DNA from 2 places in the Bradyrhizobium sp. Mp27 genome. Region 2 is predicted to be linked to the other one. Evidence: riboswitches for the same ligand, from Rfam matches in the RefSeq annotation. Region 2 holds a riboswitch; the other holds the start of a gene.
The links. Region 2 has a riboswitch for S-adenosylmethionine ahead of QJT78_RS15780 (homoserine O-acetyltransferase). Riboswitches for the same ligand answer to the same signal wherever they lie in the genome.
Positions count from the first base shown of each region.

Region 1 (3,405 bases), on a different contig from region 2:
CCATTGCGCTTCCTGTGCTGCGTCTGATGTGGCGGTCATGTTCGCTCCCGATCGTTGTTTTGATCGAGTGTGTCACTGCGCTCGGTACGAGGCAACCTGACGCTCAGGCAGAGCGCCCTGCACGCCAGCCCGTCAATTCCGCATCACGAATTTTGCGCAAGTCTGGCCGCGCGCTCGCGCTCGACGCGTTCGGTGACGTCGCGCGCCATCGCGACCGATCCGACCACGGCACCACCGGCATCGCGCACAAGCGCGAAGGTCATCTCGATGTAGAGCTTGCGTCCGCTCTGGTGCAGCGCGCGGGTCAGCGTCGGCCTGCCCGCAAGCTTCATCGACCCGCTGGCAAGCGCAGCTTCGAAGCCCTTCCAGTGCGCGGCGCGCAGATGTTCGGGAATGATCAGATCGAGGTTATGGCCGAGCGCCTCGCCGGCGGAGAAGCCGAACAAGGCGGTCGATGCACGATTCCAGCGCGTGATGGTGCCGGCGCGATCCGAATAGATCAGCGCGTCCGCGACGTCGTCGAGGATCCTTGCGTCGAGTTCGGATTGAACACTCATCTCGCCACCTCGCATGCCGCCCGGATTTCAGCTTGCATCCCGACACACATTCGGTGTCCTTGCCCGAGGCGATCCAGTATTCCGAGACGGCAAGTAGTCAATCGAGAGGCTGCGGCGTACTGGATGCCCCGGTCAAGCCGGGGCATGACAGTAGGGTGTGTAGCTACACCCGAAAATGCTTCGATAGTTTGAGCCCCTGCGCCTGGTAGTTCGAGCCGATGCGCTGGCCGTACATCGCGTCGGGCCGCGCCAGCATCTTCTCGTAGACGAGGCGGCCGACGATCTGGCCGTGCTCGAGGATGAACGGCACCTCGCGCGAGCGCACTTCGAGCACGGCGCGCGATCCCTGCCCGCCGGCGCCGGCATAGCCGAAGCCGGGATCGAAGAAGCCGGCATAGTGCACGCGGAACTCGCCGACCAGGGGATCGAACGGCACCATCTCCGCGGCGTAATCGGGCGGCACCTGCACGGCTTCCTTGGAGGCGAGGATGTAGAACTCGCCGGGATCGAGGATCAGGCTGCCGTCGGGACGTGCCGAGATCGGCTCCCAGAAATCCTCCACCGCATAGCCGGAGCGGCGGTCGACGTCGACGACGCCGGTGTGGCGCTTGGCGCGATAGCCGACGAAGCCGTTGGCCTTCTCGCCGGAGAGATCGACGGAGACGGCGACGCCGCCGGTGAGATCGGCATCGTCGAGATCGACGAGACGCTCGGTCGCATGCAGCGCCTCGAGCTCGTCGATGTTGAGGATGGCATCTCCGGTGCGGAAGCGCACCTGGCTCAGGCGCGAGCCCTCGCTGACCAGCACCGGAAACGTCTTCGGGCTGATCTCGGCGTAGAGCGGGCCGTGATAGCCGGCGCCGATCATGTCGAAGCGGCGGGTGCCGTCGGCGATGACGCGGGTGAAGACATCGAGCCGGCCGGTCGAGCTTTTCGGGTTGGCGGCCGCGACGATCTCCGGCGGCAGCGCCAGGCTTTCCAGAAGCGGCACGATATAGACGCAGTTGGTCTCCAGCACCGCGCCATCGGCGAGGCTGAACTCGTGCAGCTTCAACTCGTCGATGCGCTCGGCGACGGTCGCGCCGGGACCCGGCAGAAAGCTGGCGCGAACGCGATACGCGATGTCGCCGAGGCGGAGGTCGAGGCTCGCCGGCTGGATCTGGCTCTCGACGAAATCGTAGGCAGGCAGGATCAGCCCCGCTTCCGCCATCGCCGCGATCATGCGGTCGGGCAGGATACCATTGGCGTCGGCGGCAACTGTGAAGCTCAACCGGGGGTCCTCGTCAGGGGTCAAACGCATCCGGACATGCGGGAAATACTAGCCTTTTACGGCTATCCGATGGACGCCTTGACGGAAAGGCCATTGCGGAATATGAGCATCACTTATCCCGTGGTGATTTGAGCCGGCCGGCTTGCAGCCACGTTAAATAAGTCGCTAAACAGGCCGGGGACCTCTGTGATCCCGGCCCGTGGATATATCCAGGCCGGTTTTTTTGTGACCGTTTTCGACGAGACGGTCATGTCGGAGGTACCTATGTCGAAGTCGACCGCCAACTACCGTCCCGAAACCCGCCTGGTCCATTCCGGCACCCTGCGCTCGCAATATGGCGAGACGTCGGAGGCGCTGTTCCTGACCCAGGGCTACGTCTACAACAGCGCCGAGGAGTGCGAGGCGCGGTTCAAGGGCGAGGACCCCGGCTTCATCTATTCGCGCTATTCCAACCCGACCATCTCGATGTTCGAGCGCCGCATGATCGAGCTCGAAGGCGCCGAAGCCGCCCGTTCGGCCGCTACCGGCATGGCCGCGGTGACGACCGCGATCCTGGCGCCGCTCAAGGCCGGCGATCACGTGGTGGCCTCGCGCGCCCTGTTCGGTTCCTGTCTCTACGTCATTCAGGATCTCTTGCCGCGCTACGGCATCGAGACCACGCTGGTCGACGGCCTCGATCTCGACCAGTGGCAGCGCGCCTTGCGGCCGAACACCAAGACGTTCTTCCTGGAGAGCCCGACCAACCCGACGCTCGACGTGCTCGACATTCCAGGGATCGCCGAGATCGCGCACAGCGGCGGCGCGCGGCTCGTCGTCGACAACGTGTTCGCGACGCCGATCTGGCAGAGCCCGCTCGCGCTAGGAGCCGACGTCGTGGTCTATTCCGCGACCAAGCACATCGACGGCCAGGGCCGTTGTCTCGGCGGCATCATCCTGTCGTCGGAAGCGTTCATCGCCGAGCACATCCACAATTTCATGCGCCAGACCGGCCCGTCGATCTCGCCGTTCAACGCGTGGGTCCTGCTCAAGGGCCTGGAAACGCTCGGTGTGCGCGTGCGCGCGCAGACCGAGACGGCGGGACGCATCGCCGACGTGCTGGCGAGCCATCCGAAGATTTCGCGCCTGGTCTATCCCGGCCGCGCCGATCATCCGCAGGCAGCTCTCGTGAAGAAGCAGATGCGCGGCGGCTCGACGCTGGTCGGCTTCGAGGTCAAGGGCGGCAAGCAGGGTGCGTTCCGCGTGCTCAACGAGCTCAAGCTTGCAAAAATCTCGAACAATCTCGGCGATGCCAAGAGCCTCGTCACGCATCCGGCGACCACGACGCATCAGCGCCTGAAGCCGGAGGACCGCGCCGCGCTCGGCATCAGCGAGGGCTTCATCCGCTTCTCGGCGGGGCTCGAGCATGCGGATGATCTGATCGAGGATCTGACCGCGGCGCTGGAGAAGGCGTGAGGCGATTGGACTTCTTGTAGGGTGGGCAAAGCGAAGCGTGCCCACCATTCACGATCATATCGCCGATAGATGGTGGGCACGGCGCGCGAAGAGCGCGCCTTTGCCCACCCTACGGCACCGAGCTCA
Region 1 covers NZ_JASAUS010000003.1:39,498-42,902, forward strand. Annotated here, with positions in the region: gene QJT78_RS03140 (hypothetical protein) at 1-39, opposite strand, end outside; gene QJT78_RS03145 (PAS domain S-box protein) at 144-557, opposite strand; gene QJT78_RS03150 (2'-deoxycytidine 5'-triphosphate deaminase) at 721-1,827, opposite strand; SAM riboswitch at 1,938-2,017, shown strand; gene QJT78_RS03155 (O-succinylhomoserine sulfhydrylase) at 2,092-3,279, shown strand; gene QJT78_RS03160 (SGNH/GDSL hydrolase family protein) at 3,403-3,405, opposite strand, start outside.
Region 1: it holds a riboswitch for S-adenosylmethionine, as region 2 does, so the genes downstream of both, QJT78_RS03155 (O-succinylhomoserine sulfhydrylase) here and QJT78_RS15780 (homoserine O-acetyltransferase) in region 2, are expected to answer to the same signal.

Region 2 (3,405 bases):
GGCCGGCGCGCAGCCGCTTGACCTCGTCGAACGGCACATAGGTGCCGGTCGGATTGTTTGGGTTGGCGAGCCAGACCAGCTTCGTCTTCGGCGTCACCGCCTTGAGGATGGCGTCGACATTGCAGGTGAGGTTGGTCTCCTGCGCGACCACGTTCTTGGCGCCGACCGCCATGGTCGCGATCGGGTAGACCAGGAAGCCGTGCGTGGTCGAGATCGCCTCGTCGCCGTGGCTGAGATAGGTGTGGGCGAGCAGATTGAGGATCTCGTCCGAGCCGGCGCCGCAGATGATGCGGTTGGGGTCGAGCCCGAAAGAACGGCCGATCGCTTCGCGCAGCACGCGCGAGGTTCCTTCCGGATAGTCTTCCAGATGCGCCGCCACGTTCTTGAACGCCTCGATCGCCTTGGGCGAGGGCCCGAACGGCGTCTCGTTGGCCGAGAGCTTGAACACCTTGCGGCCCGGCTCAGCCACCGGGCTCTTGCCGGGCGTGTAGGGCGCAATATCGAGAATGCCGGGATTCGGCACGGGGCGGGACATCTTCAACTCCGGAAGTAGCTTTAGGCGGTTCGCGATCTACGATTTCGACCCGGTCGGGGGCACCGTATAGCGCGTTGCGTGGCTGCCGACGAGGGCCGTGGAGCGCACCGAGGCCCCCGCTTCGATCAGGGCAGCCCTGATTTTGTCGATGCTGGTGGCGCTCGTGACCGAGACCAGCAGCGCCGCGCCGTCGAAGGCGGTATCGGGCACCGCCACGATCTCGGCGAGCGGCGACAGCGCCCGCGCGACCTCGGCGTTCCACCCTGATACGCGCACGCTGAAGGTCTCAACCTCAGTCACCAGGGCACTGTCGGCGACGCGGGAGATCGCGAACACGGGCAGCGCGGCCGGATGGTCCGCGCGCTCGACGAAGGGCATCCGCGCGATGATCTTGGGCGCCCCGGTTTCTTCCAGCGACAGCCACCACGGCGTGCGGCTCGAGGTTGCCGACACCAGCGCCAGATCGCCCTTGGATTTTGCCACCGCCTCGACCGCCGCCTGCGCACTGAAATGCGCGACGTAGGGCACGGTGAAGCCGAAATGGAATCGCGCTGAATCGCGCATAGCCGGTTCGCTCACCGAGATGTCGGCATGCACGGAGAACGGCGCCTGGACATAGGTGAAGGTCGAGATGATGACGCGCCAGATGCTCTCGACGGTGTCGAGCGGCAGGATGCCGCGATGGCGCTGCACGATCTCGCGCATCATGGCGGCCTCGCGCGCCGGGCGGAATGCCGAGCCGACCTCCTGGGTCTGCTTCACCTGGATCAGGCGGTCGATGATGTCGCCGCGCTGCATCAGGAGACGATGCATGCCCTCGTCGATCGCGTCGATCTCCTTGCGCAATTCCTGGAGCGATGGTGGCGCGGGCGGACGTTGGGACATATCTGCGAGATGCTGGTGAGAGGCGTTCCAATGCGGGTCGGCCAAGGTCAATCGGCAAGGCCGGATCCGCTGCGGTCGACGTCCTGATTAGGCAGTCGGCGCGGCGAAAGCAAAGAGAAATGCAAAGGGAAACCAGGCCTTTTGGGCCGGCCTTTCAGGGATGAATTTGGCTAATCCGGACCGTGACTTGACGAAAACCGCCCAAGACAGTAGCTTTTGCCCGTTCCGTGGTCATTTGAGCCGGCCGGCTTGCAGCCACGTTAAAAAACTCGCTAAACAGGCCGGGGACGCTTCCGATCCCGGCCGAACCTATCGTTCAGGCCGGGTTTTTCATGGCCTGATTCCAGCGGCAGCCTGACGGGTGCCGCAAACGAGGTCGATGATGGTTGGCGTGAAGCCCGTGCCGAGTCCCGCGATCAGTGCCGACGACCGGTCGCATGAGGCGGATCATCCGAATTCGCAGGTCGCGCAGTTCGGCGCCGAGCAGCAGCTGCGGCTCGATTGCGGCATCGATCTCACCCCGTTCCAGATCGCCTACCAGACCTATGGCGAGCTCAACGCCGATCGCTCCAACGCCGTGCTGATCTGCCATGCGCTGACCGGCGATCAGCATGTCGCCAACGTGCATCCCGTCACCGGCAAGTCGGGCTGGTGGGAGACGCTGGTCGGTCCCGGCCGACCTCTTGATCCCCAGCACTACTTCATCATCTGCGCCAACGTGATCGGCGGCTGCATGGGCTCGACCGGACCGGCCTCGATCAATCCCGCGACCGGCAAGGTGTGGGGCCTGGACTTCCCCGTCATCACCATTCCCGACATGGTGCGCGCGCAGGCGATGCTGATCGACCGGCTCGGCATCGACACGTTGTTCGCGGTGGTCGGCGGCTCGATGGGCGGCATGCAGGTGCTGCAATGGACCGCGGCCTATCCCAAGCGTGTGTACTCCGCGCTGGCGATTGCCTGCGCGACGCGGCACTCGGCGCAGAACATCGCTTTCCACGAGCTCGGCCGCCAGGCGGTGATGGCCGATCCCGACTGGCACAACGGCCGCTACACGGATCAGGGCATCCATCCGCATCGCGGACTTGCGGTGGCACGGATGGCCGCGCACATCACCTATCTTTCGGACGCCGCGCTGCATCGCAAGTTCGGTCGCCGCATGCAGGACCGCGAGCTGCCGACCTTCTCGTTCGACGCCGATTTCCAGGTCGAGAGCTATCTGCGCTACCAGGGCTCGTCCTTCGTCGAGCGGTTCGACGCCAACTCCTATCTCTATCTGACCCGTGCGATGGATTATTTCGACATCGCCGGCGACCACGGCGGCGTGCTGGCGAAGGCGTTCGCGGGCATCGAGACGCGCTTCTGCGTGGTCTCCTTCACCAGCGACTGGCTGTTCCCGACCTCGGAATCGCGCGCACTGGTGCATGCGCTTAACGCGTCGAGCGCGCGGGTGTCGTTCGCCGAGATCGAGACCGATCGCGGCCACGACGCCTTTCTGCTCGACGTGCCCGAATTCTTCGATATCGCCCGAGCCTTCCTGCAATCGGCAGGGAAGGCGCGCGGGCTCACCGCCAGGATTGACTGACAAGGACGGCTAGCGATGTCTGTGCAGGAAGTGCTGCCGCTGGGCGGCGTTGCGACGGAGCAGTCCGGCCAGTTTCGGGCCGATCATCTGCTGGTCGCCGAGATGGTCAAGCCCGGCTCGAAAGTGCTCGACGTCGGCTGCGGCGAGGGCGATCTGCTCCAGCTTCTGGAGACCCGCGGCATCGACGGGCGCGGCATCGAGCTGTCGCGCGAGGGCGTCAACCGCTGCGTCGCCAAGGGCCTCGCGGTGGTGCAGGGCGATGCCGACACCGACCTCGTCAACTATCCCGACGACGCCTTCGATTACGTCATCCTGTCGCAGACGCTGCAGGCGACGCGGCAGCCGCGGGTCGTGCTGGAGAATCTGCTGCGCATCGGCCGCCGCGCCATCGTGTCGTTCC
Region 2 covers NZ_JASAUS010000025.1:10,660-14,064, reverse strand. Annotated here, with positions in the region: gene hisC (histidinol-phosphate transaminase) at 1-535, opposite strand, end outside; gene QJT78_RS15785 (chorismate mutase) at 572-1,420, opposite strand; SAM riboswitch at 1,638-1,717, shown strand; gene QJT78_RS15780 (homoserine O-acetyltransferase) at 1,803-3,005, shown strand; gene metW (methionine biosynthesis protein MetW) at 3,021-3,405, shown strand, end outside.